DNA from 2 places in the Janthinobacterium sp. PSPC1-1 genome. Region 2 is predicted to be linked to the other one. Evidence: riboswitches for the same ligand, from Rfam matches in the RefSeq annotation. Region 2 holds a riboswitch; the other holds the start of a gene.
What was found. A riboswitch is a leader RNA that binds a small molecule or an ion and turns the genes downstream of it on or off. The one in region 2 is predicted to bind FMN.
Positions count from the first base shown of each region.

Region 1: another riboswitch for FMN. It lies ahead of ribB (3,4-dihydroxy-2-butanone-4-phosphate synthase); the one in region 2 lies ahead of ACP7EG_RS06725 (6,7-dimethyl-8-ribityllumazine synthase).

Region 1 is NZ_JAFCWP010000001.1:778,483-787,423, reverse strand. It holds gene ACP7EG_RS03555 (M16 family metallopeptidase) at 1-2,570, opposite strand, end outside; FMN riboswitch at 2,755-2,905, shown strand; gene ribB (3,4-dihydroxy-2-butanone-4-phosphate synthase) at 3,001-3,648, shown strand; gene ACP7EG_RS03545 (MFS transporter) at 3,656-5,029, opposite strand; gene ACP7EG_RS03540 (LysR family transcriptional regulator) at 5,152-6,018, shown strand; gene ACP7EG_RS03535 (MlaE family ABC transporter permease) at 6,086-6,904, shown strand; gene ACP7EG_RS03530 (MlaD family protein) at 6,957-7,988, shown strand; gene ACP7EG_RS03525 (hypothetical protein) at 7,985-8,656, shown strand; gene ACP7EG_RS03520 (ATP-binding protein) at 8,744-8,941, shown strand, end outside.
Region 2 is NZ_JAFCWP010000001.1:1,514,105-1,523,045, reverse strand. It holds gene ACP7EG_RS06735 (class II aldolase/adducin family protein) at 1-84, opposite strand, end outside; gene ACP7EG_RS06730 (ABC transporter substrate-binding protein) at 310-1,362, shown strand; gene ACP7EG_RS06725 (6,7-dimethyl-8-ribityllumazine synthase) at 1,431-1,934, opposite strand; FMN riboswitch at 2,111-2,272, opposite strand; gene ACP7EG_RS06720 (TonB-dependent receptor) at 2,347-4,719, opposite strand; gene ACP7EG_RS06715 (LLM class flavin-dependent oxidoreductase) at 4,940-6,094, opposite strand; gene ACP7EG_RS06710 (LLM class flavin-dependent oxidoreductase) at 6,129-7,220, opposite strand; gene ACP7EG_RS06705 (sigma-54 interaction domain-containing protein) at 7,466-8,677, opposite strand; gene ACP7EG_RS06700 (LLM class flavin-dependent oxidoreductase) at 8,822-8,941, shown strand, end outside.

The sequences.
Region 1 (8,941 bases), 740 kb from region 2:
CCCTCGGCCTTCATCTTGTTGATTTCGGCAAAGGCGGCGGCGATCACCTTGTCCACATTTTCCGGCCCCGTCGGCAAGTTCAGCGCCACCGAATAATGGCCATACGGATGCTGGCCCATGGACGTTTCGAAGCCGCCGCCATAGATCATGCTCATCTTTTCGCGCAGCACTTCGATGACTTTCAGGTTCAACACCTCGCCCAGCGCCTGCAGGGTCAGCTTTTGCTCGTCCGAATATGCCGCGTCGCCATTGAAGGTGATGGAAATCGTGCTTTTGGGCTCGCTGCCCATGTAGATATCCTTCTTGACGATCCCTGTCACCGGACGCATGCCCACGTCGCGGTAGGCGTGCGGCACCTCGGCCACGGGCAAGGTGCCCAGGTAGCTGGCGATCAGGGGCTTGATCTTCTCGAGCTCGAAGCTGCCCGTGAAGATGAAGGTCATGTCGCGCGCGCTGGAAAAGCGCTGGCGGAAGATGTCCAGCGAGCGCTCCAGGCCCACCTTGTCGAAGTCGGCCGCGCGCGGCACGCCATCGACGCGCGGGTTGTCGCCAAACGTGGCGTGCTGGACGGCATCGTAAAACACGGCTTCCGGCTGCGCCATGCTGTTTTTCGCCAGGTCCTGCTGCTTGCCGATGAAGGATTGGTACAGGCCCACATCCTTGCGCACGTCATGGAAATACAGATACACGAGTTGCAGCATGGCTTCCACGTCGGCGCTGCTGGCCGAGCCGCCAAAGCCTTCGCTCAGTTCGCCCAGCGAGGCGCCCACGTTGACCGTCTTGCCGGCCAACACCTTTTGCAAGTCCAGCGGCGCCAGGTCTTTCAGGCCCATGCTGCCGACCACGGCGCTGGCATAGCGGGCGTTGTAGATGTCGGCGTCGCCGAACAGCGACTGGCCGCCGAAGCGGGTCGAACCCATCAGCACCTGGTCATTCTTGAAATCCGTGGGTTTCAACAGCACGCGCACGCCATTGCCCAGGGTCAGTTCCGTCACGCCGATGGCGCTATTCAACTTTTCAGCGACGATGCTACCGCCGGCCGGCGGGCCGTCCATCAGCTTGCTGGCCAGCACTTTTTCCGTGCGCGGCTCGACCTTTTGCCGCTCGGCTTGCGCCACGGCGTCGAGCAATTGCTGCTGCGTCGGGACGCTGGCGCCCGGTTTCGGCTCGGCGCCCATGAAGACCACCAGTTTCTTTTGCTGGTCGGGAATCACCCTGGCGACCGTCTCGTTGATTTCCTGCAAGGTCACCTGCGGCAAGAGTTCCTGCGCATACAGCAATTCATTGGCGATGCCGGGGATGGCTTCCTGCTCCAGGAAGTTGCGCGAATACTCGGCCACGAAGCCGGACGAATCGGACTTGTCGCGCTCGCTGTACGCGCGCTCGTAATTGCGCAGCATGTTCTTGCGCGCGCGGTCCAGCTCATCCTGGCTGAAACCGAAGCGGCGCGCCCGCTCATCTTCTTGCACCAGCGCGTCGACGGCCGGCTGCACGCCGCCCTTGCCCAGCAAGGCATATGCGCTGAACGATTCATAGCCGCGCACCAGCTTGCCCATGCTGCTGCCGCCCTGGATGAAGGGCGGGTTCGCTTGCTGCGTCAATTCCTGCATGCGCGCGCTGAGCATCTGGCCATACAGGTTTTCGATCATCTGGCGGCGGTAGTCGGCAATGGTGACGGGCTCCTGCGCGGCGCGGATCGGGTAGCGGATGAAGACAGTGTCGTCCGGCGCTTCCTTGTCCGTGATCACCAGCGCTTCCGTTTGCGAGCGCTGCGGCACTTCCGCATACAGGCGCGGACGCGGTTTCGCGGGATTTTTCAGCTTGCTGAAATGCTGCTGGATCAGCTTTTCAGCCTGTTTCGGCTCCACGTCACCGACCACCATCACGGCCATCAGGTCGGGGCGGTACCAATCCTTGTAGAAACGCTTGATGGCTTCCGGCTTGAACGTTTTCAAGACGGATTCCTTGCCGATCGGCATGCGCTGCGCATAGCGCGAACCGTTCAGCAGCTTCGGATACAGCACCTTGTTCATGCGGTCGCTGGCGCCCTTGCCCAGGCGCGCCTCTTCCAGCACGATGCCGCGCTCGCTGTTGATGTCGGCCGGATTGAATTTCAAGCCATGCGCCCAGTCTTCCAGCACGAGAAAACCCTTTTCCAGGTTGTCCTTCTTGTTCGTCGGAATCGGCAGCACGTAGACGGTTTCATCGAAACTCGTGTAGGCGTTCAGGTCGGCGCCGAACTTCACGCCGATCGATTGCAAATAGGAAATGAGCTCATTGCGCTTGAAATGCGTGGAGCCATTGAAGGCCATGTGTTCCGTGAAATGCGCCAGGCCTTGCTGGTCGTCATCTTCCAGGATGGAGCCGGCTTTCACCACCAGGCGCAATTCCACTTTCTGCGCGGGACGGGCATTTTTCTTGATGTAGTAGGTCAAGCCATTCGGCAATTTTCCGACGGTCACTTCTGGTGCCAGCGGCAGGGGATCGGTCAAACGGATTTCCGCCTGGGCCATGCAGGCGCATGCCAGCAAGACGGCGCCCGAGATCAGGCGTAATTTACTCAGCTTCATGTATTCTCAACGGTAAGATTCAGTAGACATACCTTACACTGAAATCGTCTTTCCGCCATTAAAAACAGCTTAGGAAAACTGCTGTGCCCTGGCAACTTTGCCGAATGACAAACTCAACACTGCCCTGCCACATTTTTTCAATTGTGCTAGAGTATTGCCGCCGGTCATGTGGACCGGCACAACAATACGTCTTCGGGGCGGGGTGCGATTCCCCACCGGCGGTAAGACCGGCAACGGTCAAGCCCGCGAGCGCTTGTCAGGTTTCGCCTGATGAGGTCAGCAGATCCGGTGTGATTCCGGGGCCGACGGTATAGTCCGGATGAAAGAAGATGTGCAGTAAACGCGATGTCCCATCGACCTGTCGATGCGGCCGGCTGCGTCTATTCGCTTGCCCTGCAGCGTTTTTCGCCTATGCGAGGAGCGTTTCACCATGTTAGTCAACAGCTATACCCTGCTTTCCAACGACCTGGAAGGTCGCATCCAGTCCGCCCTGGCCGCCATGCGCGCCGGCATTCCCGTCATCCTGCTCGATGATTTCGACCGTGAAAACGAAGCCGACCTGATCCTGTCTGCCGAGAAACTCACCAACGAAACCATGGCCCTCTTGATCCGCGAATGCAGCGGCATCGTCTGCCTGTGCCTGCCCACGGACGTCGTCAGCGCGCTGGAATTGCCGCCCATGTCGCCCGACAACGGCAGCCGCTACGGCACGCCGTTTACGGTATCCATCGAGGCGCGCGACGGCGTCACGACGGGCGTGTCGGCCGCTGACCGCGTGACCACCATCCGCGCCGCCATCGCGCCGAACGCCAAGCCGGCCGATCTGGTGCGCCCCGGCCACGTGTTCCCCCTGCGCGCCGCACCCGGTGGCGTGCTCGAGCGCCGTGGCCACACGGAAGGCTCGGTCGACCTGTCGCGCATGGCGGGCCTGAACCCGGCCGCCGTGCTGTGCGAACTGATGAACCCGGACGGCAGCATGATGCGCGGCGACGATATCGAACGCTTCGCCGAGCTGCATGGCATGCCGATCCTGACCATCGAAGAACTGGTGGAGTGGCGCAGCACGCGCGGACAGTAAGCCTGCTTCAGGCGGTGGCCACGGCCTTCGGCACATGCACGTGCCGATACACGAGGCCCGCCGCCAGGCCATACGCGACGGCAATCGTCGCGTAGGCCAGCGGCAAGCGCAGCGACCAGTCCGGCAGCATGTGCAGGATGCTGCCGATCAGGGCCACCCCCACCAGCGCGCCAATCTGCCGGTTCGCATTCAGGGCCGCCGCCGCGCTGTTCGCATGCTGCTTGCCGGCCACCCGCATCACGGTGGCCGTCATGGCGGGAATGGCAATGCCGATGGCCACGTTCATCACAGCCGTGCCCAGCGCCAGCCAGCCATATGGCGTGCCCGGACGCAAGCCCATCAGCAGCAAGGCCATCACGGCCCCCACCAGCAAGCCGGCCAGCATGGGCAAGCGCGTGCCATGACGCGCCGCGATACCGCCTGCCATGAAGTTCCCCACCGTATAGGCCGCCATCATCGGCAGCAATCGCAAGCCCGACTGCAAGGCATCGGCGCCGCCCGACTGCTGCAGGAACAGGCTCAATAAAAACAGCTGGCCGAAGACGCAGAAATTGATCAAAAAACCAACGCCATTGGCCGCGCCAAAGCTGCTGCTGTGAAACAGTTCACGCGGCAACAGCGGATGGCTGCCGCTGCGCTCGCGCCGCAGCAACTGCCAGGCCGACAGCAAGGTCAAGGCCCCCGCCGCCAGCACGCCGGGCGACAGCCAGCCCAGCACGGGCCCTTCAATCAGCACGAAACTGAGGCCCGCCAGCGCCGCCACGCCCAGCGCATGGCTGAACAGAGATAAATCGCGCGGCTGGCGCGCCGGCGCGGCCAGCAACAGCTGCGCCATGACGATGGCCAGCACGCCCAGCGGCACGTTGACCCAGAAGACGCTGCGCCAGCCGAACTGGTGCACGAGGATGCCGCCGATCAGGGGGCCGGACGCGCCAGCCACACCCACCAGCGCCGACCAGGCGCCCAGCATGCGCGTACGTTCGCGCTCGTCTTCAAAGCTGTGCGTCAGCAGGCTAAGCGAACTGGGCATGAACAAGGCCGCACCCGCGCCCTGCAGCAAGCGCGCCGCCGTCAAAAAATGCCCGTCGGGCGCGGCGCCGCACAACACCGAGCCGAGGATAAAGATGCCGAGGCCGCCCTGGTACACGGCTTTCGGCCCGTAGCGGTCGGCCAGCGCGCCGCCGGCCAGCAGCAGCGCGGCAAACGTCAAGGTGTAGCCGTCGACCACCCACACCAGGCCCGTCAGCGGGATGCTCAAGTCCAGGGCGATATCGGACAGCGCCACGTTGACGGCCGTGACGTCGAGCATGGCCATGACGAAGCCGAAGGCCAGGGTCAGCAGGATCAAGCCGCTGGCGCGGTGTGGTGTAGGGACAGACATGATATTTCCTTGCAGGGACAGCGGGCAGCCATTATGCGAGCGTTGAATAATGCAGTAAACAGGCATAAAATCGGCGCATTGATGCAAAAATGCATCAGCAAACAAGGACAAGGACTGGGCTCATGGATTGGGATAACGCGCGCATCTTTCTGGCCATCGGCCGCGCCGGCACCCTGCGCGGTGCCGCGGCCCTGTTGCGCATCGACCAGGCCACCTGCGGGCGCCGCCTGGCAGCACTGGAAAGCTCGCTGGGCGCCACCCTGTTCCTGCGCACGCCGTCGGGCTACGTGCCCACGCCGGCCGGCGAACTGGCGCTGACGGCGGCCGAAGCCATGGAGCGGGCGGCCGACAAACTGCAACGCGAGATGCAGGGCGTCGACAACCGTTTAAGCGGCCTGGTGCGCGTGGCCACCACCGACACCATGGCCAGCCATTTCGTCATCCGCGCCATGCAGCAGCTGCACGCGGCCCACCCGGACATCCGCATCGTGCTCAACGTGGCGCCCGCGCTGGCCAGCCTGACGCGGCGCGAAGCGGACCTGGCCGTGCGCGGCGTGCGCCCCACCGACCCGGACCTGATCTCGCGCCACCTGGTCAAGCGCAGCCTGGGCCTGTATGCGTCGAAAAGCTATCTGGCCGAACGGGGCGAACCCGTGCGCGGCACAGCGCTGGCCGGCCACGATATCGTCATCTACCACCAGTCCGTGACGCCCCGTCATGGGGAAAAAATCGCGGGAGAACCCGTCGCCAACGCCAGGGTCGCCATGGAAGTGAACTCGGCGGCGATGCTGCAGGAAGCCACGCGCGCAGGCCTGGGCGTGGCCGAGCTGGCCACCCACCTGGGCGATATCGACCCGCAACTGGTGCGCATCTGGCCCGAGCGGGCGGAAAGCTACGACGTGTGGCTGGTCATGCATGCCGACCTGAACCGTTCGGCACGCGTGCGCGCGGCGGCCGACGCCATCATTGCCAGCGTGGCCGGGCAATAGGCTAGCCCGCGCACGGCTGCACGGCCAGGGAATCGCTTGTATCGAACGCATCCAATGTTAAGATGCCATGATGACCCTATCCGTCTCCCTCATCATCAGCCTGCGCCGCCTGCACCGGGCCACCATGGCCTGGCTGGTTAGCTGGTGGCGCATGCTGCATTTCGCCACCCTCGTGTTTTCGCTGGCCCTGTCGCCATCGAGCTATAACCGCGACAACCGCCCCATCCTCGCGCACCGCCTGGTGACGAACACGGCGCCCAATCTCGTGTGGTTCAGCGTGGCCTGCGCGCTGGTCAGCCTGGTGCTGATCCGCATCGTCGTCGTCAGCGCGCAAAGCTACGGCCTGTCGCGCTATGCGCTGGAAATGGTGGTGCGCGTGCTGGTGCTGGAACTGATACCGCTGACGGCCGCCCTGTTCGTGGCCCTGCGCCTGACCCTGCCCGACGGCATTGCGTTCGCGCAAATGCGCTCTTCCGGCATGCTCGACACCATGCAGCGCCAGGGCGTCGACCTGCTGCGCCGTGAATACTTTCCGCGCGTCATGTCGGGCATCTTCGCCGTGTGGATGCTGGCCATCGTCAGCTGCGTCACTTCGCTGATCCTCGCGTATGTCACCATCTACGGTTTCACCCCGTGGGCGCTGCAAGGCTACACGCGGGTGGTGGGGCAAATCTTCAATCCGGCCGTGGCCCTGATCCTGATGCTCAAAGTCATCTTCTTCAGCTTTGCCGTGGCCCTGATCCCGCTGGCCTCTTCCTACTATCCGGAAGAGCCGCACAGCCGGCGCAACCGCCTGTGGGCCGCGCACGGCCTGTCCGAAATGCTGCGCCTGTTTTCCGTCATCCTGCTGATCGAAGTGGCTTCGCTGATGGGCAATTACTACTGATGCCCCGCCGCCGCCAGCGATCCCCGAACCACCCATACGAGAGCCAGAATCCATGAGCCAGAGCCAGCCCCCCAATCCCGACCAGGTCGACGTCACGGCGCCCGCCGGTCTCACGCCAGATGCCGTGCTGCCCGCCCCGCCGCCCGTGCGCCACGCCGAACTGAAGGCGGCCATCCTGCTCGTCTTCATGTTCGTGCTGGTGGTCGGCTCCGTCATCTACCTGATGTATGCGCGCGGCGCCTTCGAAGCCACGCAAACGCTGGTGCTGACGGCCGACGATTCGGACGGCGTCGGCGTGGGCGCTGACCTGACCTTTTCCGGCTTTCCCATCGGCCGCGTGCAGCGCATCGAACTGGCGCCGGACGGCCGCGCGCGCGTCATCATCGACGTGCCGCGCAAAGACGCGCACTGGCTGCGCAGCAGTTCCATCTTCACGCTGGAGCGTGGCATCGTCGGCGGCGCCAAGCTGCGCGCCTACAGCGGCATCCTGACGGACCCGCCGCTGCCCGACGACGCCACGCGCGACCTGCTGGTGGGCGACATGGCGGCGGAAATCCCGCGCCTGCTGGCCGCCGCGAAAGACTTGCTGAACAACCTGGGCAGCCTGACGGGCACCGATTCTCCGCTCGACGGCACTCTGCGCAATGTGCAGGCCGTGACGGGCAAATTGAGCGGTCCGGGCGGCGCCATGGGCTTGCTGACGGGTGACGACAAGCAGTCGCGCCTGCTGGTCGAGCGGGCCAACGCCTTATTGGTCACGGCGGATCAGCTGGCGCGCCGCACGGATGGCCTGGTGGCCAATGCCGACACGCGCGTGTTCGGCGAAAAAGGCGTGATGACGGATGCGCAGGCTACCATCGTGCAGCTGAACGCCCTGCTGGCCGACACCCGCAACAGCCTGAAAAAAGTCGACGCCGTGCTGGTCGAGGCACAAGCCGTGGGCGCCAACGCCAGGGCGGCAACAGCCGACCTGGGCCCGCTGCGCGCGGACGTGGAAAGCAATCTGCGCAAGGTCGAGCAGCTGGTCAATGAAATCAACCGCAAATGGCCGTTCAAGCGCAATCCGGAGATCAAACTGCCATGAGAAATATCAAACTCCTCCTGTCTGCCCTGGCTATGGCAGCGCTTGCCGCCTGTTCCAGCGGCCCGCCCGTGCCGGACTGGAAAATGAATGCGCAAAGTTCCGTCGAGCGCTTCCAGGCGGCCTATTTGAATGGCAACGCCCTGGTCGAACAGACGGAATTCCGGCGCGCCCGCAGCCAGGTGGCCGGCACGGGCAAGCTCGAGCTCGTGGCGCGCATCGAACTGCTGCGTTGCGCCGCGCGCGTGGCCAGCCTGGCCTTCGAGGACTGTGCCGGCTTCGACGCCCTGCAAGCGGACGCGCATGACGCCGACCGCGCGTATGCGGCTTACTTGGCCGGCAAGGCGCAAGCGGCCGACATCGCCCTGCTGCCGCAAGTGCAGCGCGCGCCAGCCGGTGCCGGCGCCGACACAGCCGCCGCCAGCGCCGTGGCGGCCATCAATGACCCGCTGTCGCAGCTGGTGGCGGCCGGCGTGCTGCTGCGCTCGGGCCGCGCCACGCCGGAGCTGCTCGACACGGCCGTGGCCACCGCCTCGGACCAGGGCTGGCGCCGCCCGCTGCTGGCGTGGCTGGGCGTGCAGCGCCTGCGCGCCGAACAGGCGGGCGACACGCAAGCGGCGCAGCGCATTGCGCGGCGCATGGCGATCGTCGAGCAGCCGCTGGCCCCCTGAGCGTGCCGATGGCGGCCCAAGACAGGCAGAATCAGGCATAATCAAGCCAGGATGACGGCAATGTGGTGCAGGCAGCGAGGTGTGACGATGCAGTTCGAGGATTTCGACTTTTCCAACCCCGAGGCCGGCAAGCACGGCGAGGGGCCGCCTGGCGATGGCACACCGGCCGCCACGGCCGTACGCCTGCAATACCTGCTCGACAATACGCCCTCCATCATCTATTGCACCGTGCCCAGCGGCGACTTCAAGATGACCTTTGTCAGCAACAATGCCTTGAACGTGCTG
Region 2 (8,941 bases):
CACCTGTTCCACGAAGGCCAGTTCGGCCGCCGTCAACTCCTGCACCTGTACTAGTTGTGCTTGCGCTTGTGCCACGTCCGTCATGTCATGCTCCATTCTTTGAGGTTGAGGTACGAATCAGTCATGCCTCTACTTTCGCAAGACGCGTGCCAGCGCCAGGGCCGCAGAAATGGTGGAAGGCTGCTGCCTGCGCAACAGCGGCTGCTGGCGTGGCAGCAGCGCTGGACGCAGGCGCTGTCGCCAAGCCAGCAAGCGGCGCGGGCACGTTTCCTGCACGGCTCAAGGCTCCACCCACCACGAAGGAATCCCATGACTACCGCACCATCCCCTGAAGTCGATACCGTCTGGTTCACGCGCTGCCCCGTGCCCACGGCCACGGGCCTGGCCTACAAGCTTGGCTGGCTGGACGAGGAATTCGCCCGCGACGGCATCGCCCTGAAAACCCTGCAGGAAGTAGGTGGCGAACTGGCGCGCCACCATTACGACCACGGCCTGTCCACGCTCGTGCGCGAAGGCGGCAACCTGCTGGCCCTGCCCGCGCGCGCGCAAGGGGCGCCCACGCGCCTGATCGGCCTGACCTGGATCGACGAATGGCAAGCCATCCTCGTGCGCCCCGGTTCCGGTATCACGACGCCCGCGCAGCTGCAGGGCAAGCGCCTGGCTTTACCCGCCTTTCGCGCGGAAGACTTGCGCGAGAACCGGCGCGGGCGCAGCATCGCGCGCGGCATGAGCCTGGCCGGCTACAAGGGCGTGCTGGCGTCGGCCGGCTTGACGCTGGACGATGTGCGACTGGTGGAAGTGGGTGGCGAGGCGCCAACGCAGGCAAATCTGGGCGCGGGCCTGTGGCAAGGCATCGCGCCGCTCTTGCGCGGCGAAGTCGATGCCGTCTACGTGAAAGGCGCGGCGGCGGCCGAAGCGGCCCGCGCGGCCGGGCTGGAAGTGGGCATAGACATCGACGCCCTGCCCGACCGGCGCTTCCGCGTGAATAACGGCACGCCACGCCCGATCACCGTGCATGAAACGATGCTGGAACAGCATTTCGAGCTGGTCGTGCGCTTTTTGACGCAAACGCTGCGCGCCGCCCACTGGGCGCGCAGCCACCAGGCCGACGTGCTGGCCATCCTGCAGGGCGAAACGCGGGCCGGCGCCGACGCTGTGGCCGAAGCCTACCGCGACGGTTTTCATTTGACCCTGGCGCCCGACCTGTCCGACGAGAAGGTGGCGCTATTCCGCCAGCAGAAGGACTTCCAGCTGCAGCACGGCTTCCTGGACCGCGACGTGGATATCGACGCCTGGATCGACTGCCGGCCGCTGGAGGAAGCGCAGCGGCGACTGGAAGCGCTGCTGCGGCAAGCCGCATAAAGAAACGGGGCCAGCACATGGCAACATGTGCTGGCCCCGGGTACTACGGCATCAAGGCAAACTGAGCCCTAGGCAGCCAAGGCCTCGTGCGGGGCGGCGGCCGGTTGCGCCAGCCGCTGCAGCGAGCGGATGGTGGCCGCGCAGGCAGTGGCCAGTTCGACGCCCTTGACCTTGAAATGCTGGAAGTAGAATTCCTGGTGCTCGTGGCCCGCATGGAAGTGGTGCGGGGTCAGCACGGCCGACAGCACGGGCACGCCCGTCGCCAGTTGCACCTGCATCATGCCGGAAATGACGGCATCGGCCACGAAGTCATGCCGGTAGATGCCGCCGTCCACCACCAGGGCGGAAGCGGCAATCGCCGCGTATTGGCCGCTCCTGGCCAGCACTTGCGCATGCAGGGGAATTTCAAAGGCGCCGGCGACGTCGATGACATCGATATCGTCCTGCGTGAAACCCAGGGTCGCCATTTCGGCGATGAAGGACAATCGGCATTGCGCGACGATGTCGCGGTGCCAGCCCGCCTGGATGAAGGCGATGCGTTTGGCTGGTATTGCGTGTGACGCTTGTGACATATAAAAGACTCCTGTTTTCAAGAATGACAAAAAACAGGGCATTGGATCGAAGGGGATATGACGGGCGCATGAAAGCCACGCCCAACTGCGCATGCAGGCACGTGCACCCGCGCACCGACGGCAAACGCAGGCCGTCCATGCGCCGGGCGTATGCCGGCACCAACACAATGATTCCATCCCGCTCTCTCTTTATCCGGACTATACCGTCGGCCCCGGAATCACACCAGGTCTGCTGACCTTGCCGGCATGGTCCAAAGACCATGCCAGCAAGCGCTCGCGGGCTAGGCACGCATGCCATTACCGCCGGTGGGGAATCGCACCCCGCCCTGAGAACGTTGCGTGGCCAGCGCACCGGGTGCGGCAGCCACGCCCGGCGACTATAGCATATCGCCCCTGCCCCTGCCCTGCAGGGTCAGAACTGCACCGTGTACGAGGCGCCCACCGTGCGGCCCTGGCCAATGATCACCGTGTCGCCATTCACGGCACCCGGCACGAAGCTGGTGAGCGTGTGGTTGCGGTAAACCTTGTCGGCCAGGTTGTTCGCATACGCCGTGATCCGCTGCTTGCCGCCCGGGAGCACATACGACAGGCGCGCATTGGCCAGCGCGAAGCCGCCCTGGTTCAGCAAGCCGCGCGCGGCATTTTGCGGGTCGACATAGTAGTACTGCTTCGACGTGTAGCGCACATCGCCGCTGAAGACCAGCTGCGCGCCATTGCCCAGCGGGTAGCGGTAATCGGCCGCCAGCAAGGCCGTCACGTGGGGCGAGCGCACGAATTCATTGCCGGAACGGTCGCCGCCATTGTTCTGGATGGCGAAATCGTCGAATTCCGTGCGCAGCAGGCCCAGATTGGCATTGATGTGCAGGTTGTCCGTCGGCTGCGCCTCGATCTCGAATTCCGCGCCATTCACGTGGGCCTTGCGCACGTTCTGCAGGTAATTGACGCTTTGCGTGGGGTCGCCGTTGTACACGCCCGTGATATTCACCTGCACGTTCTTGTAATCGTAGTGGAAGACGTTGGCGTTGAAATTGAGGCGCCCGTCCAGCCATTCGGACTTGATTCCCGCCTCGAACGAGTTCAGGGTTTCCGGCTTGACCGTGTTCAGGGCCCGCACGTCCGTGGCACTCGTGTTGTAGCCGCCGGACTTGATGCCGTGTGCGTATTTCAGATAGCCGCGCAGGGTGCTGCTGAAGCGGTATTCGGGCGTGACGTCATAGGTCAGTGCATTCCACGTGGTGGACGGATTCGAGGTGAAATTGTTGTTGACGACCGAAGCGGCCGTGTAATTGCCGCCCCGGACCGTGTTCCACCAGTTGGCCGCATCACCAAACGTCACCGAATTCGATGCGGCCTGCACGCGCTGCAAGTCGAGGTCCTTGGTTTCCGTCGTCCAGCGCAGGCCGAATGTGGACAGCAACTGCTCGCTGAAGTTGACGGTCGTGCTGCCGAAGATGGCCGCGCTGCGCGCCTTGTGCTGGTAGATGGTGCGGTTGTAGCCGACAGGCTGCGTGCTGCCCGCCAGCGCCGGCACACTGCCGTTGGGCAGGCGCGCGCCGGCCGAATCGGAATCGATCTTTTCATTGAAGTAGAACAGGCCCGCCACCCAGCTCACGGCGCCGTTTTGCGGCGACGTCAAGCGCAGCTCCTGCGACACTTGCCTGCTGCTGGCCTTCGAGCGGCTGCGCCCCACTTCCAGCGGTGTGTTGTCGCTGTCGCCCGTCGCTTCGTTGCGGAAGTTTTCATAGCCGGTGATCGACGTCAGGGTCAGCTCGCCCAGCGCATATTCGAGGTTCAGCTGCGCGCCGCCCTGTTTCACGTCGCTGTCGGCCGGCGCATTCGTGCTGACATCATCGGGATTGGTGCTGGGGACGTAGCCGTTGCGGTACACGCCATTCGCGCCATAGCTGGCCACCGTGGTGGTGGCGCCCTTGGTCGTGTAATCGCGATAATGCAGGTTCAGGTTCGCCGTCAGGTCGCGCCCGATCAGGGCCTTGAGCTGGCCGCGGATGGCGCTATCCTTGAGTTTTCCATCGCGCTCGCCCGTAAACTGATTGTAAAAGCGGCCCTTGTCCTGCTGCTCCGTGTGGAAGGACAAGCGCCCCGCCAGCACCTCGTCGACCAGGGCGCCACCGATGGCCCCTTCGGCCACGGTGGTGTCATAGCTGCCGTAATCGAGCTTGGCGTAGCCGCTGGATTTGAACGAAGGCTTGCGCGAAATCACATTAATGGCGCCGCCAGTCGTGTTCTTGCCCCACAAAGTGCCTTGCGGGCCGCGCAGCACTTCCACCCGGTCCAGATCGAACAGGGGAAAGCCCGTGGCGCTGGAATTGCTGATGTAGACATCGTCGAGGTAAAAGCCGACGGGATTCGGAAAATCGATTTGCTGCTGGCCCGCGCCCACGCCGCGTATCCACCAGCGCGGACGGCCATGCTGCTGCGTGCCGGCCGAGGCGTTCGGCACGTAATTGAGGATTTCGCTGGCCGAGCGGCCGATGCCCGTATCGAGCAGCTCCTTGCCGCCGAGGACCGTGATCGCGCTCGGCACCTTCTGTGCCGATTCTTCGCGCTTTTGCGCCGTCACCGTCACCGATTGCAAGGAGGCGCCCTCGCCGGCGCCGTTGGCGTCGGCAGCGGCAATGACATCGGCGCCAGGCGTTTCCGCGTGGAGCATGCCATGGACGAGCATCAAGCCGCCGATGGCGAAGGCCGAACGCAGCGCGCGGCGCAGCGGGGTCAGATGAAAGGGAAAGGAAGAAAAGGCGGCGGGGGAAGTCGAACGGCGCATGGGTGATTATCCTTGAGTAAAGTCAAAACGCGAGATGGTGATGACTGTTATTGCAAGGCGCATGCCCGCTACCGCAGTGCAGCAATATATACGCTAAGTGCTTGATTTAAAAGGAAGACTATCATGATGATAGTGCTGTTGATTTGGCAGCAGCGGCGCCGCCGCGTGCTGCCTGCGCGACAGCAGGCGGTGGCGCTGCTGTCGCGGCAACAGGGGATACTCAGGCGGCGCGCAGCAAGGCGGCACCATGGCCACGCACCAGCGGCAGCACCTCCTCGCCCACCCGGTACGCTTCTTCCAGGTGCGGCGTGCTGGCCAGGATGAAAGCGTCGGCGCCCAGTTGCACCAGTTCGTCGAGGCGTTCGGCCACCTGCTGGTAGCTGCCGACGATGCCCTGCGTCTGCCCGCCGCGCAGCAGGTTGAAGCCGGACCAGATATTCGGCGCCGTGATCAAGTCCTTGTAGCTGTTCAGGGTGGTCGGACGGTTGCCCCGCTGGCGCGCCGCGCCCACGGAATCGCCGCCATCGGCGCCGAGGAACTGGCGCAGGGTGGCGGCATCCACGGTCTCAAAGCCCTTGCGCACCTCGTCCCACGCCTCTTCTTCCGTGGCGCGGGCCACGATGTCGACGCGCACGGCGCACTTGATCTTGCGCCCCAGGAGCGCCGTCTTTTCATGCACGCGGGCGAATTTCTCGCGCAGCTGCTCGAACGGTTCCAGCCACGTCAGGTAGTAATCGGCGTGCTTCGAGGCGGAACCGAGGGCCGCGTCGGACGAGCCGGAAAAGTAAATTTCGGGGAAATCCTGCTCGGACAGGGGCGTGGCCAGGCCCGCGTCTTCCACCTGGTAGAACTTGCCCTGGTAGGAAAACGGCCCGCCGCGCCACACGCCGCGCACCACATCGAGAAATTCCGTCGTGCGCGTGTAGCGGTCGTCGTGGCCGGCCGAATCGCCCCACCACAGCTGCGCCGGGCCGCCACCGCCCGTGATGACGTTGTACAAGGCCCGGCCGCCCGTGGCCCGCTGCAGGCTGGCCGTCATGCGCGCTGCCACCACGGGGTTCAAAAAACCGGGCTGGAACGGGATCATGAAGCGGAAGGTGCTCGTCTCGCGCGCCAGCAGCGCGGAAATGGCCCACGGTTCATCCGTCATGGGAAAGGAAGGTATCAAGCCGCCCTGGAAGCCCGATATCTCGGCCGCACGGGCGATTTCCGCCAGGTAGTCGATGTAGGTAAAACCGTCGGTGCCGCCGCCACCGAGGCCCGCCTGGCGCAGGTTGTCATTGCCGGGAAACCAGTCGCCGCGAAACGGCGTGCGGGCGCGGTGCGAACTCGGTTCGCCATGTGTGGGGATGCGCCAGAAAAAATCGATTGCCATCAAGGTACTCCTTCAGTAGGTTGAATACAGGAACTCAAGCCGCTTGCAGCTGCGCGCTCAACGCTGCACGCACGCGTGGCAGCACGTGTTCGCCGATGCGATAGGCTTCCTCGAAATGGGGGATGGCCGCCAGCACGAAGCTCGACACACCGGCCTGCGCGTAGGCTTGCAACGCCGCGCTGACCTGTTCATAGCTGCCGACCAGGGCGCCGTGGGCGCCCGTTTGCGCTTGCGCAAAGCCGGGCCAGAAGGCCGCAGCGCTGGCCGTCGTGCTCTCATTCAACGGAGCGTCGTCGGGCAGACCCGCCCCGCTGCGGTAGCGGCGCGCGTCGCGCAAGGCTTCGTCGAAGGTTTCACGGGCCAGCACGTCGATGCGCAAGCCCGCCGCCACCGTGCGGCCCAAGTGGCGCGCCTGCGCTTGCAGGCTGTCGATGGAAGGCTGCAGGTCCGTCGCGGGCGCCGCGTCAAACACGTGCACGTCGGCCTGGCGCGCCGACAAGGCCAGCGCCTCGGGCGTCTCCCCCGTCAGGTAAATACTATTCACAGGATGGTTCGCCAGCGGCCCCTTGAAGCCGCCGTCCTGCACTTCGAAGAACTTGCCCTTGAAGCTGAACGGTGATGTGCTTTGCACGCCGCGCGCCACCGTGATGAATTCATCGATGCGGGGCAGAATATCGGCGTCCGGCGCCGCATCGCCCTGGCGCCGGCGCGCTGCCGCATCGCCGCCATGACCGATTTGCCAGGCGAAGCGCCCGCCCGTGAAGCGCTGGAAGCTGACGGCGTTCTTTGCCGCGTACACGGCAGAACCCCAGGCGGCGTCGAATTCGGCGATCAGTTTCAGATGGCGCGTGCTGCGCGCCAGGTAACCGGCGACGATCCAGCTTTCGTCACCCTGCGTATCGTGGCGTATCTGGATGCCGTCGAAGCCGGAAAGATCGGCGGCGCGGGCGATCTGGTGCAGGTAGTCGAAATAATTGAACGGCGGACGCGCGCCGCGCGGGTCGCTCACGCCCGCCTGCAACGGGCTGGGGGCGCCAGCATTTCGCTCGCCCCTGCGCGTGATGCCGGGCGCCGCGTAACGGCCGTCGCCGCTGGTGGGCAATTGCCAGATGAATTCGATGGTCATGCATGGACTCCTGTCGTGGATCGAAGAAAGGGGCTGCACGCGCATGGTGAGCAATGCGCACACAGACCTGCCCTTTCCTCCTCGCAGAAAACATGCCATGCCGCGTGCACCCGCCAGCGCCCTTCGCTGCTGATTTGGCAGCAATCCGCTGCACCCACGGCAGCAGCGTGCTGCGCGCGCAGCAGCATAAAAAAAAGCCGGAACCGCATCGCTGCGGGTCCGGCTCCAGGAGATTGGTCATGCGCCTAGTCGATGGCGCCCGCCTTTTTCAAAAAAGTGCGCAGGATGTTACGGCTGAGATTCAGGTGCTTGGCCGTGCGCACCTGGTTGCGCTCATTGCGCTCCCACGCGGCGCGCACCAGTTCCTGCTGCATGGCTTCGAATTCCACTGCCTCGCCCGAGTCGAGCAAGGCTTGCCAGGCACGGGCGAAACGTTCGGCCGCCAGCAAGTCATCCTGCCCGGCCGCGCCGTGGGCCGTGTAGGCGATATCGGCAGCGCCAGCCCAGGTGTCCAGAACGGGGACAGGGGCAGATGCGGGCGCTGGCGCGGGAGACGTGGCAAGTGCGCGATGCCAGCCCGACAAACTCAGGTCTTCGGCGCGCACCACGCCGCTGCGGCAAACCAGCAGCGCGCGGTGGATGACGTTTTCCAGTTCGCGGATATTGCCCGGCCATGGATACGCCAGCAAGGCTTGCTGCGCGTCAGGGCCCAGTTCCACCTCGCCCAGGTGCAAGCGCTGCGCATAGATGGCCATGAAGTGGCGCGTCAGCGGCATGATGTCGCCCGGGCGCTCGCGCAAGGGGCGCAGCGGCAAGCCGATCACCTGCAGCCGGTAATACAGGTCTTCGCGGAAGCGCCCGGCCCGCACGGCTTCGGCGAGGTCCACATTGGTGGCCGCGATCAGGCGCACGTCGATGGGGATGGCGCGCCGCGCGCCCAGGCGCACCACTTCGCGCTCCTGCAGCACGCGCAGCAGCTTGACCTGCATCGCCAGCGGCAAGTCGCCGATTTCGTCGAGGAACAGGGTGCCGCCGCTGGCCGTCTCGAACCAGCCAGGTTTACCCTGCTGCGCGCCCGTAAACGCGCCTTTTTCGTAGCCAAACAGTTCGCTCTCGACCAGGGTTTCGGAAAAGGCGCCGCAGTTAATCGCCACAAAGGTCTGCTCGGCGCGCCCGCTCAAGCCGTGCACATGGCGCGCAATGAGTTCCTTGCCCGTCCCTGTTTCGCCCGTGATCAGCACCGTCGCCTCGCTGGGAGCGATGCGTTCGATCAGTTCGTGCAACTGGCGCGAACGGGGGTCGGCAAAGACAAAGGCCGTGGCGCGCACCAGCAAGCTCATTTGCTGCGGGTCGCGGAAGGCGACCAGCGCCTCGCTATCGCCGTCATCGCCGGCGCCGCGGGCAAGGTGGGCGCTGCGCGCGAAATCGCTGCTGAAATTGTGGGCTAAGAGTTCCATGGGCCGACTATACCGCGCGCCATCGCCAGGCGTGAACGAATGGTGCCGCGCTAGCTTATCCGGATTTTGCATATGCGGGGCGTTGGCCCGAACCTTGCTGCAGCAAAGGAGCAGGCAATGTCGCCTGCCTACCACGGAGCCCCCATGCCAGCACGCCAGCTTGTCCTGAACGTCTTTTTGCAACGTCACGGCCACCATCCCGCCGCCTGGCGCCATCCGTCTGCCAGCGCCAGCGGCCGGCCCGACCTGGCCTGGTGGCTGCGC